One region of the Kitasatospora sp. NPDC057518 genome, then DNA from elsewhere that is predicted to be linked to it. Evidence: predicted binding sites of a transcription regulator. Region 1 holds the regulator's gene; each other region holds the start of a gene.

Region 1 (7,214 bases):
CACCCGCCAGGTCGTCCAGCAGCCAGAGGTCGCCGGCCCGGTGGAAGACCACCCGGGTGCCGTCGGTGCCGGCGCCCCGGGCGTAGAAGCCGTCCGGGTCGGCGGTGTGGCGGCGCAGGTCGGTGCCGTCCGGGCGGCTGGACCACAGCTCGCCGACGCCCTCGTGGTCGGACAGGAAGGCGATCCGGTCCCCGACCCACAGCGGGGAGTCCAGCTGCCCGTCCAGCTCCGCGTGGACCCGGGCGAACTCCTCCCGGCCGAGCCACAGCTTTCCGGCCCGCCCGCCCCGGTACCGCTTCCACCAGGCCGGATCGCGGCCGTTGACACTGCTCAGCAGCACCCGGTCGCCGCCCGGCTCGAAGGCGAGCCCGCCGACCGGCCCGTACGGCAGCCGCTGCGGCTCGCCGCCGTCCAGCGGCACGGCGTGCGCCCAGGTGCGGCGCAAGCTGGCCTCGCCGGCCCCGGTGGCGGCGATCGGACGGCCGTCGGCGGTCCAGCCCAGCACCCGGGTCTGGTGGCTGCCCCAGTGGGTGAGCCGGCGCGAGGGGCCGCCGTCCACCGGCACCACGTGCACCTCGGGGGCGCCGTCCCGGGTGGAGGTGAAGGCGAGGTGCCGCCCGTCCGGGGAGAACCTCGGGTGGTGGACCGGCAGGTGGTCCGCCGTCAGCCGCCAGGCCCGGCCGCCGTCCAGCGGGGCGAGCCAGAGGTCGTCCTCGGCGACGAAGGCGAGCAGGTCGCCGTGCAGGTGGGGATGGCGAAGGTAGGCGCCTGCCGAGGAGTTCGGGGAGGTGCTCTGGGAGTCCGTCACCCGGCCAGCCTAGGCAGGTACACGGACCGTCCGCGCCGTTTTTCCCAGACTCCCGGCGCCGTCCGCGGGCGGCCGTGCCGCGGTCGCCGCCGGGGTGTACGGGGGCGCGCCGAGGGGCGCGCCGACGGCCTGCCGGGGGTGCGCCCGGGGTGCTACGACCAGCGGCCGGTGCGCCCGAGCAGCAGCGCGCCGGCGGCCACCCCGGCGGTGGAGGTGCGCAGCACCGAGGGGCCCAGCCGGTACGGCCCGGCGCCCGCCCCGGCGAAGGCCGCCAGCTCCTCCGGGGAGACCCCGCCCTCCGGGCCGACCACCAGGACGATGTCCCCGCCCTCCGGCAGCACGGCGTGCGCCAGCGGTTCGGCGCCCTCCTCGTGCAGCACGGCGGCGAACGCGGCCCCCGCCAGGACGGGCGCCAGCTGCCGGGTGGTCATCGGCTCGCGGACCTCGGGGAAGCGCAGCCGGCGGGACTGCTTGCCCGCCTCCCGGGCGGTGGCCCGCCACTTGGCGAGCGCCTTGGCGCCGCGCTCGCCCTTCCACTGGGTGATGCAGCGCGAGGCGGCCCACGGGATCACCACGTCCACGCCGACCTCGGTCATGGTCTCCACGGCCAGCTCGCCGCGGTCGCCCTTGGGCAGCGCCTGGACGACAACGATCCGCGGCGCGGGCTCCGGCTCGCGGCGCACGGCGGCGACCCGCACGTCGATCGCGTCCTTGCCGAGCACCTCGGCGACCGTGCCGTCCACGCCGAGCCCCAGCCCGTCGGCCAGGGTCACCGCCTCGCCCGGCTCCAGCCGCTTCACCGCGGCCGCGTGCCGCCCCTCCGGGCCGTCCAGGCGCACCACGGCCCCGGGCGCGGCGGCGGCGATCCGCTCGGTCTCGACGACGAAGACGGGCGCGGTCATGACGGGGAACCTCTTTCGTGCGGAAGTGGGACGGACACGCGAAAGGGGTGCCGGGGTCGTTGGCCCCCGGCACCCCTCCGCGGACGGCTACCGGCCGTTGAAGGCGTCCTTCAGCCGGGAGAAGAGGCCCTGCTGGCCCGGCGCGAACTGGCCGGACGGCCGCTCCTCGCCGCGCAGCACCGCGAGGCGGCGCAGCAGCTCCTCCTGCTCGGGGTCGAGCTTGCTGGGCGTCTTCACCTCGACGTGCACTATCAGGTCGCCCCGGCCGCCGCCGCGCAGGTGGGTGATGCCCCGGCCGTGCAGCGGGATCGACTGGCCGGACTGGGTGCCGGGCCGGATGTCGACCTCCTCCAGGCCGTCCAGGGTCTGCAGCGGCACCTGGGTGCCGAGCGCGGCCGCCGTCATCGGGATGGTGACGGTGCAGTGCAGGTCGTCCCCGCGCCGCTGGAAGATCGTGTGGGTGGTCTCGGCGATCTCGACGTACAGGTCGCCGGCCGGGCCGCCGCCGGGGCCGACCTCGCCCTCGCCGGCCAGCTGGATCCGGGTGCCGTTGTCGACACCGGCCGGGATCTTGACGGTCAGCGTGCGGCGGGCGCGCACCCGGCCGTCGCCGGCGCACTCCGGGCACGGGGTCGGCACGACGGTGCCGAAGCCCTGGCACTGCGGGCAGGGGCGGGAGGTCATGACCTGGCCCAGGAAGGACCGGGTGACCTGGGAGACCTCGCCCTTGCCGCGGCACATGTCACAGGTCTGCGCCGAGGTGCCGGGGGCCGCGCCCTCGCCGCTGCACGTGGTGCAGGTGACGGCGGTGTCGACCTGGAGCTCCTTGGTGGTGCCGAAAGCGGCCTCCTCCAGGGTGATCTCCAGCCGGATCATGGCGTCCTGGCCCCGGCGGGTGCGCGAGCGCGGGCCGCGCTGGCCGGCCGCGGCGCCGAAGAAGGCGTCCATGATGTCGGAGAAGCCGAAGCCCGCCGCGCCGGCGCCGAAGCCGCCCGCGCCGCCGCCCGGGGACAGCGGGTCCCCGCCGAGGTCGTAGACCTGGCGCTTCTGCGGATCGGAGAGCACCTCGTAAGCGGCGTTGATCTCCTTGAACCGCTCCTGCGTCTTCGGGTCCGGGTTGACGTCCGGGTGCAGTTCGCGCGCCAGGCGCCGGAACGCCTTCTTGATCTCGTCCTGCCCCGCATCCCGTCGGACGCCGAGTACCGCGTAGTAGTCCGTGGCCACCAAATGCTCCGCTTGTTCCGCCTGTAGTAGTGCTGCGACTGGTCACCGCCGCCGGATTTCCGACGGCGGCCTTTGCTAGGACTCGGCCAGGATCTGGCCCACGTACCGCGCCACCGCTCGCACCGCCCCCATTGTGCCCGGGTAGTCCATCCGGGTCGGACCGATCACACCCAGTTTCGCCACGCTCTCGTCGCCCGAACCGTAGCCGACCGAGACGATGGACGTGGAAGTCAGCCCCTCGTAGGTGTTCTCCCGCCCGATCCGGACCGTCATCGCGGCGTCCGCGGTCTCACCCAGGAGGCGGAGCAGGACGACCTGCTCCTCCAGGGCCTCCAGCACCGGCTGGATGCTGAGCGGGAAGTCGTGCCCGAAGCGGGTCAGGTTGGCCGTGCCGGCCAGCATGATCCGCTCCTCGTTCTGCTCGGCGAGCGTCTCGAACAGGGTCGCCAGGACCGTGCTGACGGTCGGCCGCTCGGCCGGTTCGAACTGCGCCGGCAGCTCCTCCAGCAGCCCCGGGACCTCCGGGAGGCGCCGGCCGGCGGCCCTCGCGTTGATCCGGGCCCGCAGGTCCGCCAGCACCGTCTCGCCGACCGGGCCCGGGCAGTCGACCATCCGCTGCTCGACCCGGCCGGTGTTGGTGATCAGCACCAGCATCACCTTGGCCGGGGCCAGCGCCACCAGCTCGATGTGCCGGACGGTGGAGCGCGTCAGCGAGGGGTACTGCACCACCGCGACCTGCCGGGTCAGCTGGGCGAGCAGCCGCACGGTGCGCGCGACCACGTCGTCCAGGTCGACCGCGCCGTCCAGGAAGTGCCGGATGGCCCGGCGCTCGGGGGCGCTCATCGGCTTGATCTCGGCGAGCTTGTCGACGAAGAGGCGGTACCCCTTGTCGGTCGGGATGCGGCCGGCGCTGGTGTGCGGCTGGTGGATGTAGCCCTCCTCCTCCAGCGCCGCCATGTCGTTGCGGACGGTCGCCGGCGAGACCCCGAGGTTGTGCCGTTCCACCAGGGCCTTGGAGCCGACCGGCTCCTCGGTGCCCACGTAGTCCTGCACGATCGCGCGGAGCACGGCGAGCTTGCGTTCGTCCAGCTGGCGGACCTCACCGGCCATGGGGCACGCACCTCCGTCTTCGCACGTTGTCCGACTGTGTCCCTTGCTGCTGCGGGCCGCTCCGAAGACCCTTGCCCTGGCACTCTGAACACGCGAGTGCCAAAACCGTACCTGCCAGTGTAAGGCCCGGGTCCTACGGCAGGAACGGCCGGACCGGGGTGATCCTCCCCGCAGTTCCGCTCACGGCCCGCGGGGCCCCGGCGGTTCGATCCTCCCGGCGCCGGGGTGGTGCCGGGAGGCCGTCCGGGTGGCAGCATCGAAAGCGACGGCGAATGGAGGAGCAAGCGATGTCGAGCTCGGGCCAGCACACCCGTTTCGCGCCGGACCGCGGCCTGACCGGCCGCATGGTCGCGACGATGTTCGTGATCGGGCTGCTGTACGTCGGTTTCACCGGCCTGCTGATCGCGCTGCTGCGCGGCGCCTGGCCACTGATCGTCCTGATCTCCGGCGGGCTGTTCGTGGCCCAGTTCTGGTTCAGCGACAAGATCACCGAACGGGCGATGGGCGCCCGCCAGGTGTCCCCGGAGCAGTTCCCCCAGCTGCACGGCACCATCGACCGGCTCTGCGCCCTGGCCGACATGCCCAAACCCCGCGTGGCGGTCGCCGACAACGACATGCCGAACGCCTTCGCCACCGGCCGCAACCCGCAGAACGCGGTGGTCTGCGTGACCACCGGGCTGCTGCGCCGGCTGGAGCCCGAGGAACTGGAGGGCGTCCTCGCCCACGAGCTGTCGCACGTCGCCCACCGGGACGTCGCGGTGATGACGATCGCCGGCTTCCTCGGCGTCCTCGCCGGGGCGATGACCCGGATCGCGATGTACGGCGGGTTCATGGGCGGCGGGCGCAACAACAACGACCAGAACGCGGCCGTCCTGGCGCTGATCATCCCGCTGGTGTCGGTCGTCGTCTACGCGATCAGCTTCCTGCTCACCCGGCTGCTGTCCCGCTACCGCGAACTCGCCGCCGACCGGGCCGCCGCCCAGCTCACCGGACACCCCAGCGCCCTCGCCTCGGCGCTCACCAAGGTGACCGGGCAGATCGCGGCCATCCCCAGCAAGGACCTGCGCCAGGCCCAGCCGTACAACGCCTTCTACTTCGCCCCCGCGCTGAGCGCCCGGGAGGCCGCCTCGCAGCTGTTCTCCACCCACCCGAGCCTGGAGAAGCGGCTGGAGCAGCTGGCGAAGATCTCCGAGCAGCTCGGCCGCTGAGCCTCAGTTTTCGACCCGAGAGGACCGCCGTGGGAATCCTGGACGCCCTGTTCGGCCGCACCAAGCCCGTCAAGCCCGACCTCGACCAGCTGTTCGGCGTGCCGTCCGCCGCGCTCACCCTGGAGGCCGGGGCCGGGTTCACCCCCACCGGGCTCGGCTCGGTCTGCTTCGCGGCCGTCGAGGGCGCGGCCTTCGTCCAGGTCCAGCAGCAGGTCCGGGCGCTGCTGGACGCCGACACCGAGCGCGGCGGCGTCCCCGTGGAGGCCTCCAAGGACGGCTACGGCTACTCCTGGCTGCTCGCCCGGCACCGCCCCGAGGAACTGCCCGAACTGGTCAACGACCTGCACGCGGTCAACAGCGAACTGGAGGCGAACGGCTTCGGGCCGCAGCTGCTCTGCTCGCTCGTCGGGTTCCGCGACCCGGACGGGCGGTCGCTGGCCCTCGTCTACCTCTACAAGCGGGGGACGTTCTACCCCTTCGCCCCGATGCCCGGCGGCGGGGAGCGGCGCGACAGTCCGCTGGAACTGCAGGTCAACGCGATGCTGGGGAACGACCTGCGGCTGGAGAAGGACCTGAGCCGCTGGTTCCCGGTCTGGGGCGCGCCGGGCCTCTGACGCGCCGTCCGCCCTCCCTATGATCACCCGTATGCGCAGCCGCCAGTACGGACCCGACCTGACCCCGCCGTGGAAGAAGCAGGCCTCCGCCCCGGAGGTGCCCGCCGAGCGGGACCTGGTGGTCGAGGAGGCGGCGACCGGCTACTGCGGGGCCGTGGTGCGCTGCGAGAAGACCGCCGAAGGCTTCACCGTCACCCTGGAGGACCGGTTCGGCAAGCACCGGGTGTTCCCCCTGGTGCCGCGCGGCTTCCTGCTGGAGGGCCGGGTCGTCACCCTGGTCCGCCCGGCCGGCCCGGCCCCCGCCCGCACCCCGGGCCGCACCGCCTCCGGCTCCGTCGCCGTCCCCGGCGCCCGCGCCCGGGTCGCCCGCGAGTCCCGCATCTACGTCGAGGGCCGGCACGACGCGGAGCTGGTCGAACGGGTCTGGGGCGACGACCTGCGGATCGAGGGCGTGGTCGTCGAGTACCTGCGCGGCATCGACGACCTGCCCGCGATCGTCGCCGACTTCGCCCCCGGCCCCGGCCGCCGCCTCGGCGTCCTGGTCGACCACCTGCTCCCGGGCACGAAGGAGCACCGCATCGCCGCCCGGGTCACCGGCGACTCGGTACTGGTCGTCGGCCACCCCTACATCGACATCTGGCAGGCCGTGAAGCCCTCCTCCGTCGGCATCCCCGCCTGGCCCGCCGTCCCTCGGGGCGAGGACTGGAAGGAGGGCACCTGCCGCCGCCTCGGCTGGCCGGTGGACACCCCCGCGGCCTGGAAGCACATCCTCTCGAAGGTCGACTCCTACAAGGACCTGGAGCCCGAACTCCTGGGCCGGGTCGAGGAACTGATCGACTTCACGGCCCTGCCGGAGTGACGGCGGGGAAAGTCGGCAGTCACCAGACTCACACCCATCGGATCCACAGGAACGGCCTCGCCGAAGAGGCTGGTCCGCTCGGAGAGGTGCGCACACGGTAAGCCCTCGGTCAGTCCACCAGGTCACGTACGACGGCGTCGGCCAGGAGGCGGCCCTGGAGGGTGAGGGTGGCGCGGCCCCGGGCGTAGGGGCCGGGGGCGAGGAGGCCGTCGGCGAGGTGGCGGTCGGCGGCCTCGCGGCCGGTGTCGGTGAGGAGGTCGAGGGGGATGCCGTCGACCAGGCGGAGCTCCAGCAGGATGCGTTCGACGCGGCGGTCCTCGTCGGCCAGCACCTCGCGGGCCAGGGCCGGGGTGCGGTGCTCGGCGAGGGCTTGGGCGTAGGCGGCGGGGTGCTTGGCGTTCCACCAGCGGACGCCGCCGACGTGGCTGTGGGCGCCGGGGCCGGCGCCCCACCAGTCGCCGCCGGTCCAGTAGAGCTCGTTGTGGCGGC
Region 2 (7,214 bases), on a different contig from region 1:
GCGGCGGCCGAGTCGGCGTCCTGGTGGAAGTTCCAGTCCTTCAGCAGGTCCTGGGCCTCGCGCACGTACGGGTCGCTGACCGGCTGCTTGAGCAGCAGCGGGACCAGCGTCTTGGCCATCACGCTGGTGTTGTCCAGCTGGAGGGTCTGCATGTCGTCCGGCGAGATCTTGCCGTTGTTCTTGAGCAGGCCCTCGATCTGGTCGGTGATCTCCTTGGCGCGGGTGCCGTACTCCCAGTCCTTGGTGAGGTTGTACTTGTAGCTCGGGTCCACCACGGCCTGGTTGGCGGTGACGATGTAGCCGGCCGAGGGGTTGAGGCTCCACGGCAGCGCGTTGAAGGGGATCGGGTCCTTCCACTGGTACGCGGAGTCCCAGCCCAGCGCCGGGAGGGTGCCGTCGCCCTTGCCGCGGACCGGGATGGTGCCCGGGGCCTGGTAGCCGATGTTCTTGGCGTCGGCGTAGATCAGGTTCTGCGCGGGGACGGTGAAGTCCTTGGCGGCGGCGCGGAACTCGTCCCAGTTCTTCGCCTTGTCCAGCTCGAAGACGGCGTCCATGGTCTTGCCGGGGCTGAGCGCCGTCCACTGCAGGGCGACGCCGTAGCCGCTGGTGCCGCGGTCCGGGGCGGAGGGGCCGTTGGGGGCGTACTTGCCGACGTTCTGCTGCTCGGTGCTCTGGTCGGAGATGAGCGGGGCGCCGGTCTGGGTGGTGCGGACGGTGATGGTGCGGTCCTCCCCGCCGGCGACCTTGATGGTCTCCTTGCGGAGGTCGAACTTCACGTCCTTGCCGTCCACCTGGTAGGTCTCCGGGCCGGTGACCTTCTCCAGGAAGAGGTCGGTGACGTCGGCGCCGAGGTTGGTGAAGCCCCAGGCGATGTCCTTGTTGTGGCCGATGACCACACCGGGCATGCCCGCGAAGGTGAAGCCGGAGACGTCGAACTGGCAGGCCGGGGAGCTGGTCCGGCAGTGCAGGCCCATCTGGTACCAGACCGAGGGCAGGCCGGGGCCCAGGTGCGGGTCGTTGGCCAGCAGCGGCTTGCCGGTGGTGGTGTGCGAGCCCGCGACCACCCAGGAGTTGGAACCGATGCCCTGGCCGGGGCGGCCGAGCAGCTGCGGCATCGCGTCGACCCGGTCCGTCAGGCTCTGCAGCATCGCCTTGGTGGTGGCCGCGCCCTGGGCGGTGGCGGCCGTTCCGGCGGGCGTGCCGGACTGCGGGGAGCCGTCCGCGGGGCGGTAGTTGTCGCCGGTCACCGCGCCGGTCTTCACGATGGTGCCGTTGCGGGCGTACGGGTAGTCCGGGTACAGCTCGGCGATCTTGTCCGGGCCGAAGTCCTGGGCCAGCAGCGAGCGGTCGATCTCCTCCTGGAGGTTCCCGGAGAGGTTCCAGGCCATCGCCTTGAGCCAGGCCACCGAGTCGACCGGGGACCACTGCTCGGGCCGGTAGCCGCCGTTGACGACGCCGAGCAGGCCGTACTCCAGCGAGGCCTTCGCGCCGCCGGGGTGCTCGGAGAGCCAGGCGTTCACGCCGTCCGAGTAGGCCTGGAGGTACTTCTTGGTCTCCGGCGAGAGCTTGGTGTCGAACTCCTTCTGCGCCACCTGCCGCCAGCCCATGGTGCGGATGAAGGTGTCGGTGTCGACCTGGCTGTCGCCGAACATCTCGGAGAGCCGGCCGGCGGTGATGTGCCGGCGGACGTCCATCTCCCAGAAGCGGTCCTGCGCCTGGACGTAGCCCTGGGCGCGGAACAGGTCCTCGTCGGTGTCGGCGTACAGCTGCGGGATGCCGTTCGCGTCCCGCTTGACGTCGACGGGCGCGCTCAGGCCCGCGACCTTCACGCTGCCGTCGACCTCCGGGAAGGAGGCGCGAACCGCGGAGACCCCGCGGTAGCCGCCGTAGCCGGCACCGGCCACCAACAGCACGACCAGCACGATCACGATCAGACGGGCGCGCCGGAACTTCTTCGAGCGGGGCATCTGGGTCCTTGCGGTCCTGACTTCGGGGCGGGCGGGCGTGTCCAGGGCCTGCGGCCGTGACAGGGCACCACATTAGGCCGAGTCGGCCGGGCACCGTGAACGGGGGACCAAGCTAAAGATATGGCAAAATGTTAGACTGCGTAACGATCCGCAAGGGGAGCATTGACGACTTCTTAACGGGTCACCCCACAGCACCACCAGACACCCCGTCCGCCCCTGCCTGCCCGAGGTGCCCCTGCGTGAACATCTCCCATCTGAACCAGCTCCTGCTCGAGTCCTCCGTGATCCTGCTGTTCGCGGTGGGCGCCGTACGACTCTCCACCCGATCAGGGCTGCCCAGCCTGCTGATCTACCTGGGGATCGGCGTGGCACTGGGCCAGAACGGGATCGGTGTCACGTTCAACAACGCGGAGCTCACCCAGGTGCTCGGCTACGCGGCGCTCGTGGTGATCCTGGCCGAGGGCGGCCTCAAGACCAGCTGGCGCGAGATCAAGCCCGTGATGCCCGCCGCGACCGTGCTCGCCACCCTCGGCGTCGGCGTCAGCGTGTTCGCCACCGCGGCCGGCGCCCACTGGCTGGTCGGCCTGGACTGGCGCACCTCGCTGCTGCTGGGCGCCATCGTCTCCTCGACCGACGCGGCCGCCGTCTTCTCCGTACTGCGGATGGTCCCGCTGCCGCACCGGCTCACCGGCCTGCTGGAGGCCGAGTCCGGCTTCAACGACGCGCCCGTGGTCATCCTGGTCGTCGCCTTCGCCACCACCGGGGAACTGGACTCCTGGTACGTCCTGATCGGCACGATCGTCGCCGAGCTGGCCATCGGCGCCGTCATAGGCCTGGCCGTCGGCAAGATAGGGGCCTACGGGCTCAAGCACGTCGCACTGCCCTCCTCGGGCCTCTACCCGATCGCCGTGATGGCGCTCACCGTGCTCGCGTACGCCGGCGGCGCGCTGCTGCACGGCTCCGGCTTCCTCGCCGTCTACATCAGCGCGGTGATCCTCGGGAACTCCAAGCTGCCGCACGGCCCGGCCGTCCGCGGCTTCGCCGACGGGCTCGCGTGGATCGGGCAGATCGGCATGTTCGTGCTGCTCGGGCTGCTCGTCACGCCCGAGACCATGGGCGACGCGGTGGTGCCCGCGCTGGTGATCGGCGGGGTGCTGGTGTTCCTGGCCCGGCCGCTGTCGGTGATGGTCTCGCTGACCCCCTTCAAGGTGCCGGCCCGCGAGCAGGCGCTGCTGAGCTGGGCCGGGCTGCGCGGGGCGGTGCCCATCGTGCTGGCCACCATCCCGGTGGTGTCCGGCGCGCACCGGGCCGAGGACGTCTTCAACATCGTCTTCATCCTGGTCGTCGTCTTCACCCTGCTCCAGGGGCCGACCCTGCCCTGGGTGGCCAAGCGGCTACGGATCGACGAGGGCGACATGGGCCAGGACCTGGGCATCGAGTCCGCCCCGCTGGAGAAGCTGCACGGACACCTGCTGTCGGTCGCGCTCTCCCCCACCTCGAAGATGTCCGGCGTGGAGATCAGCGAACTGCGGCTGCCCAAGGGGGCCGCGGTCACCCTGGTCGTGCGCGAGGGGAACTCCTTCGTACCGGACAAGGCGACGGTGCTGCGGGCCGGCGACGAACTGCTGGTGGTCACCACGGACGAGGTCGGCGAGGCCGCCGAACGGCGGCTGCGGGCCGTGGACAAGGGCGGCAAGCTCGCGGGGTGGCTGAACGGGCGGTGACGGGCGCCGGGCCCGCCCCGGCCCAGGGGGCCCGGACGGGCCTGCGGGCCGGGGTGGGCTGGCGGTATCTACGCGCGTAACTGTATGCTGGTTCGACCACGCCGTATAACCACCGCTAGACCACCCCAGCATCTGCCTGACGCAGAGTTGGCGCGACCGCTCGGCGGCCGCGGTCCGGCCCCCGGCCACCACGCCGGACCGACCCGGTATCTACCCCGGTCGACGCGCGAGAGGACGACTCTCGGCGCCGTCGGGGCCACACCATGCCCTGCCGCGCTACCAGGCAGCAGGAAGGACCGACCGTGACGGCGCGCCGAACGGTCGACACCGCCGCGCACCCCGCGGCCACCCCCGCAGCTCCCGCCCCCGCCCGCGTCGGGTACGGCGAGCTGCTGCGCACGCCCGGGGCCTGGACGTTCCTGTCCCCCGCCCTCGTCGCGCGACTGCCGTACGCGATGCTCAGCATGGGCATCCTGCTGCTCGTCACGCAGACCCACGGCTCGTACGGCACCGCCGGTACGGTCACCGCGGTCGCCGCCGTCGCCCAGGCCCTGATCGGGCCGCAGACCGGGCGGCTCGCCGACCGCTACGGCCAGGCCTCGGTGCTCGTCCCGACCGTCCTGGTGCACGCCGTCTCGGTCGGCGTGCTGATCGCCCTCGCGCTCGGCCACGCGCCCGCCTGGAGCCTGTTCCTGGCCGCCGTGCCGGCCGGTGCGAGCGTGCCGCAGGTCGGCGCGATGGTCCGGGCCCGCTGGGTCGCCAGGTTCACCGCCGACGGCGCCTCCGACGCCTCCGCGGCCCGGGTGAGCACCGCCTTCGCCTTCGAGTCCGTGACGGACGAGTTCACCTTCGTGATCGGCCCGATCCTGGCCTCCGGCATCGCCGCCCTCGCCAACCCGGCCACCGCCCTGGTCGCCGAGGCCGCGCTGACCCTCGTCGGCGGCCTGGCCTTCGCCGCCCAGCGGGGCACCGCCCCGGCCCGGATCGTGCCGCAGCCCGGCACCAGGCGCGCCTCGGCGCTCGCCTCCCCCGGCGTCCGGCTGCTGGCCGGGACCTTCCTCGGGGTCGGCGCGGTGTTCGGCGGCATGCAGGTCTCGGTGAACGCCTTCGCCGACTCGGTCGGGCAGCACGACGCCGGCGGCACCGTGTACGGGATCTTCGCCGGCGGCTCCATGCTGGCCGGCGTGCTGTACGGCGTGATCGCCTGGCGGCGGCCGGTGCAGCAGCGGATGCTGTTCAGCTACGCGCTGCTGGTGCTGGGCTGCTCGGTGCTGTGGGCGATGCCCAACCTGGTCGCGCTGACCGTCGCCGGGCTGGTCTGCGGACTGGCCATCGCGCCGACCCTGATCAGCGGCTACACCCTGGTCGAGACGCTGGTCGCGGACGGGGCCAAGACCGAGGCCTTCACCTGGCTGACCGGCGCCATCGGGCTGGGGCTGGCGGTCGGCTCGATGGCGGCCGGCCGGCTGATCGACGGGCACGGGCCCTCCACCGGGTTCCTGGTGCCGGTGGTCGGGGCCGGGCTCGGACTGGTCGTGCTGGCCTCGCTGCGGCACCTGCTGGTGGCGCCGCGGGGCGAGGAGACCGCCGGTGCGGGGACCGCGGAGGGCGGGCGTCCGATGCAGCTGGCGGGTGTCGCCGAGGGCTGAGCGGGGCCGCGGCCGGGAGCCAGGCCTCCGGCCGCCGGTGCCGAGCCGACGGCGGCCGGAGGCTGCGCGGGCGTTGTCCGGGAACCGGGCCGACGACGGCCGACGGGTACTCCGGGGCCGATCTCACACCGGGGTCGCTGGACTGATCCCGCGGAATGCCGCATCATTGACCATCGTTAGCACTCATCAGGCGAGAGTGCCAGGAGGAAGACAAGTGCCCACGTACCAGTACCAGTGCACCGAGTGCGGCAACGGCCTGGAGGCGGTGCAGAAGTTCACCGACGAGGCGCTGACCACGTGCCCCGACTGCCAGGGACGGCTCCGCAAGGTCTTCTCGGCCGTGGGCGTCGTGTTCAAGGGCTCCGGCTTCTACCGGACCGACAGCCGTTCGTCCTCCAGCAGCTCGGTGGGCGCCGGGTCGTCGTCGACCCCCTCGACGTCGTCCACCGCGTCCACGTCCTCCTCGTCGACGTCGTCGGGCTCCGGCTCCTCGACCTCGTCCAGCCCGGCTCCGGCCGCGAGCTGATCCCGGCGCCGGGCACCATCGGCCCGGACGGCCCGTAGACCAGGGAAAGGCCCGTCGACCCCGCTTCCACGCGGGGCGGCGGGCCTTTTCGCATGCCCGCCCGGGCGCCCTGTCACCCCGGAGGGGTCGACCTCACTCCGGCGAGTGAACGAAGTTGTCCACAGGGGCGAGTTGTCCACAGGCCTGGGGAAAGGGCTTTCCGAGTTCGCCGGAAACGCCCATCGTGTGGGCATCCGGTCGGTCCGCGAGGGGCCGGCCCGCCGACACCCCGGAGGTGCGTCGATGACGACCGCGAGCTTCTCCCTCCCCCTGCCGCTGCCACTGCCCGCGCCCGCCGTGCCGCCCCGGCAGGAGCTGCCGAGCTTCCCGCCGATCCGGCGCGGGTGCGGCGGGTGGCACCGCTGGCGCAGTGCGGTGCGGCGGCGGGCCGCCGTGCCCGTCCTGGTGCTGCTCGCGGTGGCGTCGGCGCTGGCACTGGGGCCCGCGCGGGCCGGGCTGCCACCGCCCCAGGGAGGCGCACTGGGCCGGACGGGTTGTCAGTCCGGGGCTGCGGAAGATCACCCGTAACCGGGAGGCGACTTCGTCGTTCGAGGCGGCATGAAAGGCTTCAAGGAATTCCTGCTGCGTGGAAACGTCGTCGAACTCGCCGTCGCCGTGGTCATCGGCGCGGCTTTCACCAACATCGTCAACGCCTTCGTCAAAGGCGTGATCAATCCGATCGTCGGAGTCTTCGGGACCAAGGACCTCGCGTCCTACAGTTCCTGCCTCAAGGGGCCCTGCGAGGTGAGCCCGACCGGTGAGGTCACGTCCGGGATCCTCATCCTGTGGGGATCGGTGCTCAGCGCCGTGCTCCAGTTCCTGATCACCGCGGCGGTCGTCTACTTCGCCCTGATCGTGCCCATGAACAGGTTGGCGGCCCACCGCAAGAGCCTCGCCGAGGAAGCGGCGGAGGCCGAGGCCAAGGAGGTCCAACTGCTGACCGAGATCCGCGACGCGCTGGTCGCGCCGCTGCGCTGACCGGCGGGCGCCGTTCGGCCCCGGTCCCCGTTCCCCCGGTCCCCGTTCCTCAGTCCCCGTGGTGCGGCGGGCGCTGGCTCAGGTACCAGTCCAGCCCCCGTCCACCGCTCTCCCCCGCCCCGGGGCGGCCGCCCCAGCCTGCGTCGGTGTCGTCCCCGGACTGCTGGTCCAACGGGTCCCGGAAGACCAGCCGGGCCTTCACGGCCGCGGCCTTCCGGAGCTCCTGCTCCTGTTCCCCGCCCTGCTCCCGGTCCTTTTCCTGCCCCTGCTCGCTCACGCCGTCCACTCCGTCCGCTCGTCCCTTTCCTCCAGCCTAAGAGCCCCGTGGCAC
Region 3 (7,214 bases), on a different contig from region 1:
ACGGCGACACCGGTGGCCTCGTCACCCGACAGGCCCAGGCCCTCGTCCAGCACCTTGGCGGCGTGGACCAGGGAGGCGCCACCGCCGGCGACGATGCCCTCCTCGACCGCGGCGCGGGTCGCCGAGATGGCGTCCTCCAGGCGGTGCTTGCGCTCCTTCAGCTCCACCTCGGTGGCGGCGCCGACCTTGATGACGCAGACGCCGCCGGCCAGCTTGGCCAGGCGCTCCTGCAGCTTCTCGCGGTCCCAGTCGGAGTCGGTCGCGGCGATCTCGCCCTTGATCTGGGCGACGCGGCCGGCGACGGCCTCGGAGTCACCGGCACCGTCGACGACCGTGGTCTCGTCCTTGGTGATGGTCACGCGGCGGGCGGTGCCCAGCACGTCCAGGCCGACCTGGTCGAGCTTGAGGCCGACCTCCTCGGAGATGACCTGGCCACCGGTCAGGACGGCCAGGTCGCCGAGGATCGCCTTGCGGCGGTCGCCGAAGCCCGGGGCCTTGACGGCGACGGCGTTGAAGGTGCCACGGATCTTGTTCACGACCAGGGTCGACAGCGCCTCGCCGTCGACGTCCTCGGCGATGATCAGCAGCGGCTTGGAGGCACCGCCCTGGAGGATCTTCTCCAGCAGCGGCAGCAGCTCCTGGATGGAGGAGATCTTGCCCTGGTTGATCAGGATGTACGGGTCCTCGAGGACCGCTTCCTGGCGCTCGGCGTCGGTGACGAAGTACGGCGACAGGTAGCCCTTGTCGAACTGCATGCCCTCGGTGAAGTCCAGCTCCACGCCGAAGGTGTTCGACTCCTCGACGGTGATGACACCGTCCTTGCCGACCTTGTCGATCGCCTCGGCGATCAGCTCGCCGACCTGGGTGTCCTGCGCGGAGAGGGAGGCGACGGCGGCGACGTCGTCCTTGCCCTCGATCTCGCGGGCGACGGACAGCAGGTGCTCGGAGACCGCGGCGACGGCCTTGTCGATGCCCTTCTTCAGGGCGGCCGGACCGGCACCGGCGGCGACGTTGCGCAGACCCTCGTTGACCAGGGCCTGGGCCAGCACGGTGGCGGTCGTGGTGCCGTCACCCGCGACGTCGTTGGTCTTGGTGGCGACCTCCTTGACGAGCTGCGCGCCAAGGTTCTCGTACGGGTCGTCCAGCTCGACCTCGCGGGCGATGGTGACACCGTCGTTGGTGATGGTCGGGGCGCCGAACTTCTTGTCGATGACGACGTTGCGGCCCTTGGGGCCGATGGTCACCTTGACGGTGTCGGCCAGCTTGTTGACACCGCGCTCCAGCGAGCGGCGGGCGTCCTCGTCGAACTGCAGGATCTTCGCCATGTTCCCTATTCCCTCGGGGCTGCGGCCGGCCCACCGGCCGCCGAACTACGTGAACCAACAACCACGCCCCGGGCCCCTGTCACTGGGACACGGATCCGGGGCGGGTCGGTACGTCTTACTTCTCGATGACCGCGAGAACGTCGCGGGCCGAGAGGACGAGGTACTCCTCGCCCTTGTACTTCACCTCGGTGCCGCCGTACTTCGAGTACAGGACGATGTCGCCGACGGCGAGGTCGAGCGGCAGACGCTGACCGTCCTCGAAGCGGCCCGGGCCGACGGCCAGGACGACGCCCTCCTGGGGCTTCTCCTTGGCGGTGTCCGGGATAACCAGGCCGGAGGCCGTGGTGGTCTCGGCGTCGAGCGGCTGGACCACGATGCGGTCCTCGAGCGGCTTGATGGCAACCTTGCTGCTGGTGGTCACGTCCGAGCTCCCCTTCGGAGATTACGGGGTTTTCTAACGGGTAGGGGCGATCCTGCGGGCCTGCCGTCGCGGGGGTCAGACACACGTCGTCGCGTTAGCACTCCCCTAGTGGTGAGTGCCAAGGATGACCATAGGGCCGTGTTAGCACTCAGTCAACCAGAGTGCCAACGGCGAGTCCCGGAAGTCCCCGGTTCGCGAATGAGTAGCCGTACTCATGTACGACCGGGCCCGGCCCCACCAGACTCCTGCCATGACCTCGATCCCGGTGCGCATCGGCCCGTCCCGGCCCAAGGACGCCGCCCTCGCCCTGCTGTCGCTGCCCCTGCTGGGGGGCGTGCTGCCGTTCGTCGCCTTCCTCCTCGTCGCCTGCCTCGGCAGCATCCCCGGCTACGGGGACGACGGGGACGGGCGCGGGTGGGCCTTCCTGGGCATCGGGATGCTGGCCGCCCCGGTGGTCGCCCTGGCGGCGGGCCTCGTGGTGGCCTTCCGCAGCCGGCGGTCCGGCTACCGGCTCCTCCCGGTCGCCGCCGGGCTCGCCCCGTTCGCGCTGCCGGCGGTCCTCTCCTCGGGCGTGCTGTGGCGGTGAACCGGCTGCCGCCCGCCGACCCGCTGCGCCCGGTCGGCCGTCCGACGGACCTGCTGCTCGCGCTGCTGACGGTCCTGGGGGCCGCCTCGCTGCTGGGGTTCGGCTGGATCGCGGCCTTCCTGGCCGCGCTCGCGCTGGAGGCCCACCCCGCGATCGGCGGCTGGGCGGCCCGGGGCGCCGCGACCGCGCTGCTGCTCGTCCCGGTCGTGACGGTGGCCCGGTACACCCACCGGCGGGGCTACCGGATCACCCCGGTCGCCGCCGCGGTCAGCCCCGCCCTGCTGACCGCCCTCGCCGGCGCGGGGTGGCTCCGGTGAGCCGGCCCCACGGCGCGCCCCGGCGGCCGCCGGTCCACTGGGCGCCGGACCTGGTGCTCGCCGCCGTGGTGGTCGCCGGGGCCGTCGCGGCGGCGTCCGTCGGGTCGTTCGTGCTCAACTGGCTGAAGCTGCTCGCCCTGTACGGCCCCGGGGTGGAGGCCCTGGACGTCTTCGGCGTCGTGGTGATGCTCGTCCTGCTGGCACTGACCGGCCTCGGCACCCGGCGGCTCGGGTACCGGATCACGCCGTACGCCGCGCTGGCGGCCGCGCCGCTGATGCCGCTGGTGTTCTGGTTGACCTCCGACGTCCCCGTCATCGGCCGGTGAACGCCGCGCGGCCGCTCCGGCCGACCGGCCACCAGGACGACCCGCGAGAATGGCCCCGTGGACACCGAGAACCTCCAGCCGCTGCTGACCCCCGAGGGCCAGGCCCTGCTCGCCGAGCTGCGCGAGTTCACCCCCGAGGAGGAGCTCGCGCTGGCGACCCGCCTGCGGCGGGAGCACCCGGCGGAGCTGGTGTCGGCCGCGTTCGGGCAGGCGCGGCTGCGGCAGCGGGCGCGGGCGAAGTTCGGGGCGGACGCCGACCTGATGTACTTCACGCCCAACGGGGTCGAGCAGTCCACCCGGCGCAGCGTGGCCGAGTGGCGGGCCCGGCGGTTCGCCGACCTGGGCGTACGGCGGCTGGCGGACCTGTGCTGCGGCATCGGCGGGGACGTGCTGGCGCTGGCCCGGGCCGGCATCGAGGTGCTGGCCGTCGACAAGGACCCGGCGGCCTGCGCCGCCACCGCGGCCAACGCGGCCGCGCTGGGCCTGGCCGACCTGGTCGAGGTGCGCTGCGCGGACGTCGCCGAGGTGGACGTCACCGGCTACGACGCGGTGTTCACCGACCCGGCCCGGCGCACCGCGCGCGGCCGGGTGTTCGACCCGGAGGCGTACGCCCCGCCGCTCTCCTGGGCGATCGAGGCCGGCCGGCGGACCCCGATCGGCGCGCTGAAGGTCGCGCCGGGCATCCCGCACGAGGCCGTGCCGGAGGACGCCGAGGCCGAGTGGGTCTCGGACCACGGCGACGTCAAGGAGGCGGTGCTCTGGTTCGGCACCAGGGCCACCAGCCCGCACCGCGCCACCCTGCTGCCGCACGGCGCCAGCCTGACCGGCGGCGACCTGCCCGACCCGCCGGCCGGCCCGGTCGGGCGCTACCTGTACGAGCCGGACGGCGCGGTGATCCGGGCCCACCTGGTGGCCGAGGTGGCCGGGCAGGTGGGGGGCCGGCTGATCGACCCGAAGATCGCCTACCTGACCTCGGACGAGCTGGTCGCGACGCCGTACGCGCACGCCTTCGAGCTCACCGACGTGCTCCCGTTCAACATCAAGAAGCTGAAGGCGCTGCTGCGCGAGCGGGCGGTCGGCACGGTGGTGATCAAGAAGCGCGGGATGGCGATCACCCCGGAGGAGCTGCGCCGCCAGCTCAAGCCCTCCGGGCCGAACACCGTCACGGTGATCCTCAGCCGCACCGACAACGGGCCGCTGATGATGCTGGGGCAGCCGGTCTGACCCCGGCGCGGCGGCCCGGCCCACGGCGCCGGGACCGGGACCGGGCTACGAGGCGGGCGCCTGGATGTAGTCCTCCAGCCGGGCCACCGAGAAGCCCTGCTCCTGGATCCGGGCCAGCAGGTCGCCGAACATCTGGGTCATCGTGGCGCCCTTGAGCTCCTTGGGGCCGCGGAAGTGCGCCAGGACGATGTCGCCGGGCTTCAGCTTCTTGTCCGCGGCCTGGTACTGCATGTCGTGGATCTGCATCGACTCGCGCCAGAGCACGATCGCGCGCGGGCCGCACTGCTGCACCGAGGTGTTGAGCATCGGGGTGTTGGCCCCGTCGCCGAACGGCGGGCGGAACAGCAGCGGGGCGGTGCCGTACTGCTGGGTGAGCGCGGCCTGGTCGTCGCAGATCTCGGCCTTCTGCTTGTCGGCCGACAGCTTGCTCATCACCGGGTGGTCCACGGTGTGGTTCTGGATGTGGTTGCCCAGCGCCTGGAGCGGCTTGAAGTAGCCGTAGTCGTTCTTGACGATGTCCTTCGTCAGGAACATCGAGATCGGCACCTTGAGGTCGGTGAGCATCTCGACGAACTTCGGGTCCTTCTCGGCGCCGTCGTCGATGGTGATGAAGACGACCTTGTCGCTGGTCTTCACATCGCTGAACACCGGTACGGGGCCGGTCCGTTCGAGCTTGATCGGCTTGTCGGCGGGCGGCGCCGGGGCGGGGGCGAGCGGGGTGAGGTTCCACTTGGCCCAGGCCGCCGCGTCCGCGCCCGCCGGGGCGCCCGCCGAAGGGGGCGCCGACGCGCTGGTCGGCGCGGCGCCGGTGGGCCGGGGCGTGGCCGCCGCCGTCGTGGCGGCGGGGGCGGCACCGCCACCGCCCCCGTTGTCCCCGCACGCGGTGGCGAAGGCCAGCAGGGCCAGCGCCCCCACCCCGTACGTCCTGGTCCTGCTCCGCCTGATCACCGCTGCGCGCTCCCGGTTCCCGTCCAGCCTTCTCTCAGCTATGCACGGTACCGACCGCCGCGGCGGTTCCCGGCCAGGGGCTACTCGACGTGCTCGCTGGTGAAGGACCAGCGGTGCACCGGACGGCCGAGCAGCCCGGCCGGCGGGTCGGCGACGGGCACCGGCTCGCCGTTCCACCAGGTGATCAGCAGCACCCGCTCGCCCGGGGCGGAGAGCAGTTCGAGGCGCTCCAGCCCGGCCGAGCCGCGGACCGCGGGCAGTACCGACTCCCGTACCCAGGCGGCGAGTTCGTCGCCCCGGCCGGTCGCCGCCCGGGCCTCCCACATCGCGGCGACGGTCATGCCGCGCCGCCGCCGAGGGCGTCGTAGGCCTGGCCGTGGAAGTCCGTGTGGGGCACGTGGGTCTCGGTCACCGGCAGCGAGGAGTCCGCCGACAGGTCGAGGGCGGACGGCGTGCGGTCGCGCCACACCATCTCGGCGCCCAGTGCCGCGACCATCGCGCCGTTGTCGGTGCACAGGCCCGGCCGGGGCACCCGCAGCCGGATGCCGGCCCGGTCGCAGCGCTGCTGGGCCATCTCACGCAGCCGCGAGTTGGCCGCCACGCCGCCGCCGATCATCAGGTGGTCGACGCCGTTGTCCTTGCACGCCTTGACGGCCTTGCGGGTGAGCACGTCGGTGACCGCCTCCTGGAAGGACGCCGCCACGTCGGCGACCGGCACCTCCTCGCCGGCCCGGCGCTTGGCCTCCACCCAGCGGGCGACGGCGGTCTTCAGGCCGGAGAAGGAGAAGTCGTACGCCGGGTCGTTGCGGCCGCTCAGCCCGCGCGGGAAGGCGATCGCCTTCGGGTCGCCCTCGCGGGCCGTGCGGTCGACGATCGGGCCGCCGGGGAAGCCGAGGCCGAGCACCCGGGCGACCTTGTCGAAGGCCTCGCCGGCCGCGTCGTCGATGGTCGCGCCGAGCGGGCGGACGTCGCTGGTGATGTCCTCGCTGAGCAGCAGCGAGGAGTGCCCGCCGGAGACCAGCAGGGCCATCGTCGGCGAGGGCAGCCGGCCGTGCTCCAGCTGGTCGACGCAGATGTGCGAGGCGAGGTGGTTGACCCCGTACAGCGGCTTGTCCAGCGCCCAGGCGTACGCCTTCGCGGCGCTGACGCCGACCAGCAGCGCGCCGGCCAGGCCGGGGCCTGCGGTGACGGCGATGCCGTCCAGGTCGCTCGCCTTGATCCCGGCGGTGTCCAGGGCGCGCTGGATGGTCGGGACCATCGCCTCCAGGTGCGCGCGGCTGGCGATCTCCGGGACGACGCCGCCGAAGCGGGCGTGGTCGTTGACGCTGGAGGCGACCGCGTCGGCCAGCAGCGTGGTGCCGCGCACGATGCCGACGCCGGTCTCGTCGCAGGAGGTCTCGATGCCGAGGACGAGCGGTTCGTCAGCCATGGCGGGTGTCCTCAATGTCCTTCGGGTCAGTGCTGTCAGTGCTCGGGTGGTCGAGGCGCATCACCAGCGCGTCGACGTTGGCGGGCTGGTAGTAGCCGCGCCGGATGCCCACCGGTTCGAAGCCGTGGCGCTCGTACAGCCGCTGGGCGCGCGGGTTGTCCACCCGCACCTCCAGCAGCAGCTCGGCGCACTCGCGCCGGGCGGCCTCCCGGATCAGGTCGGTGAGCAGCGCCGTGCCGAGGCCGGCGCCCTGGTGGCGCTCGTCGACGGCGATGGTCTGGACGTCGCCCTCGCCGGCGATCGCCATCAGTCCGGCGTAGCCGACGATCCTGCCGTCCGGGGCGGCCGCGACGGTGTAGTGGCGGGTGCCGCCGGGGTGGGACTCGGCCAGTTCGGACCAGAACATCCCGGCGGACCAGGCGTCCTCGGGGAAGAGCCGCAGCTCCAGCTCCAGCACCGGCGCGATGTCCCACCAGCGCATCGGGCGCAGGGTGGTGCCGTGGTTCACGCCGGGAGCACCGCCTTGCCTCCCAGAACGTTCTTGTAGGCCGCGGGGACCTGGGCGTCCGGGCGGCGCAGGTACAGCGGGTGGTTGGGCAGCAGCTCGCGCCCGGCGGCCAGCTCGGCGGCGGCGAAGC

What was found. The regulator HrcA, encoded in region 1, represses chaperone genes, less so after heat shock. The targets are predictions, from matches to a motif close to TTNGCACTCNGNNNNNCNGAGTGCNAA.
Region 2: ACFU7Z_RS09830 (FmdB family zinc ribbon protein) is a predicted target of HrcA. The motif match lies at 5,517-5,543, and genes of this name have one in related genera.
Region 3: groES (co-chaperone GroES) is a predicted target of HrcA. The motif match lies at 1,888-1,914, and genes of this name have one in related genera.

What each region holds. Positions count from the first base shown of each region.
Region 1 is NZ_JBHVEU010000173.1:2,440-9,653, forward strand. It holds gene ACFU7Z_RS19295 (S41 family peptidase) at 1-808, opposite strand, end outside; gene ACFU7Z_RS19300 (16S rRNA (uracil(1498)-N(3))-methyltransferase) at 961-1,710, opposite strand; gene dnaJ (molecular chaperone DnaJ) at 1,798-2,934, opposite strand; gene hrcA (heat-inducible transcriptional repressor HrcA) at 3,010-4,044, opposite strand; gene htpX (zinc metalloprotease HtpX) at 4,332-5,252, shown strand; gene ACFU7Z_RS19320 (hypothetical protein) at 5,282-5,866, shown strand; gene ACFU7Z_RS19325 (DUF3097 domain-containing protein) at 5,898-6,725, shown strand; gene hemW (radical SAM family heme chaperone HemW) at 6,835-7,214, opposite strand, start outside.
Region 2 is NZ_JBHVEU010000067.1:18,553-25,766, reverse strand. It holds gene ACFU7Z_RS09845 (penicillin acylase family protein) at 1-1,967, opposite strand, end outside; gene ACFU7Z_RS09840 (potassium/proton antiporter) at 2,207-3,691, shown strand; gene ACFU7Z_RS09835 (MFS transporter) at 3,994-5,340, shown strand; gene ACFU7Z_RS09830 (FmdB family zinc ribbon protein) at 5,555-5,866, shown strand; gene ACFU7Z_RS09825 (hypothetical protein) at 6,149-6,433, shown strand; gene mscL (large conductance mechanosensitive channel protein MscL) at 6,464-6,883, shown strand; gene ACFU7Z_RS09815 (hypothetical protein) at 6,933-7,160, opposite strand.
Region 3 is NZ_JBHVEU010000005.1:43,927-51,140, reverse strand. It holds gene groL (chaperonin GroEL) at 1-1,325, opposite strand, end outside; gene groES (co-chaperone GroES) at 1,441-1,746, opposite strand; gene ACFU7Z_RS01225 (hypothetical protein) at 1,997-2,332, shown strand; gene ACFU7Z_RS01220 (hypothetical protein) at 2,329-2,649, shown strand; gene ACFU7Z_RS01215 (hypothetical protein) at 2,646-2,975, shown strand; gene ACFU7Z_RS01210 (class I SAM-dependent methyltransferase) at 3,033-4,199, shown strand; gene ACFU7Z_RS01205 (polysaccharide deacetylase family protein) at 4,245-5,147, opposite strand; gene ACFU7Z_RS01200 (hypothetical protein) at 5,228-5,488, opposite strand; gene tsaD (tRNA (adenosine(37)-N6)-threonylcarbamoyltransferase complex transferase subunit TsaD) at 5,485-6,576, opposite strand; gene rimI (ribosomal protein S18-alanine N-acetyltransferase) at 6,569-7,057, opposite strand; gene tsaB (tRNA (adenosine(37)-N6)-threonylcarbamoyltransferase complex dimerization subunit type 1 TsaB) at 7,081-7,214, opposite strand, start outside.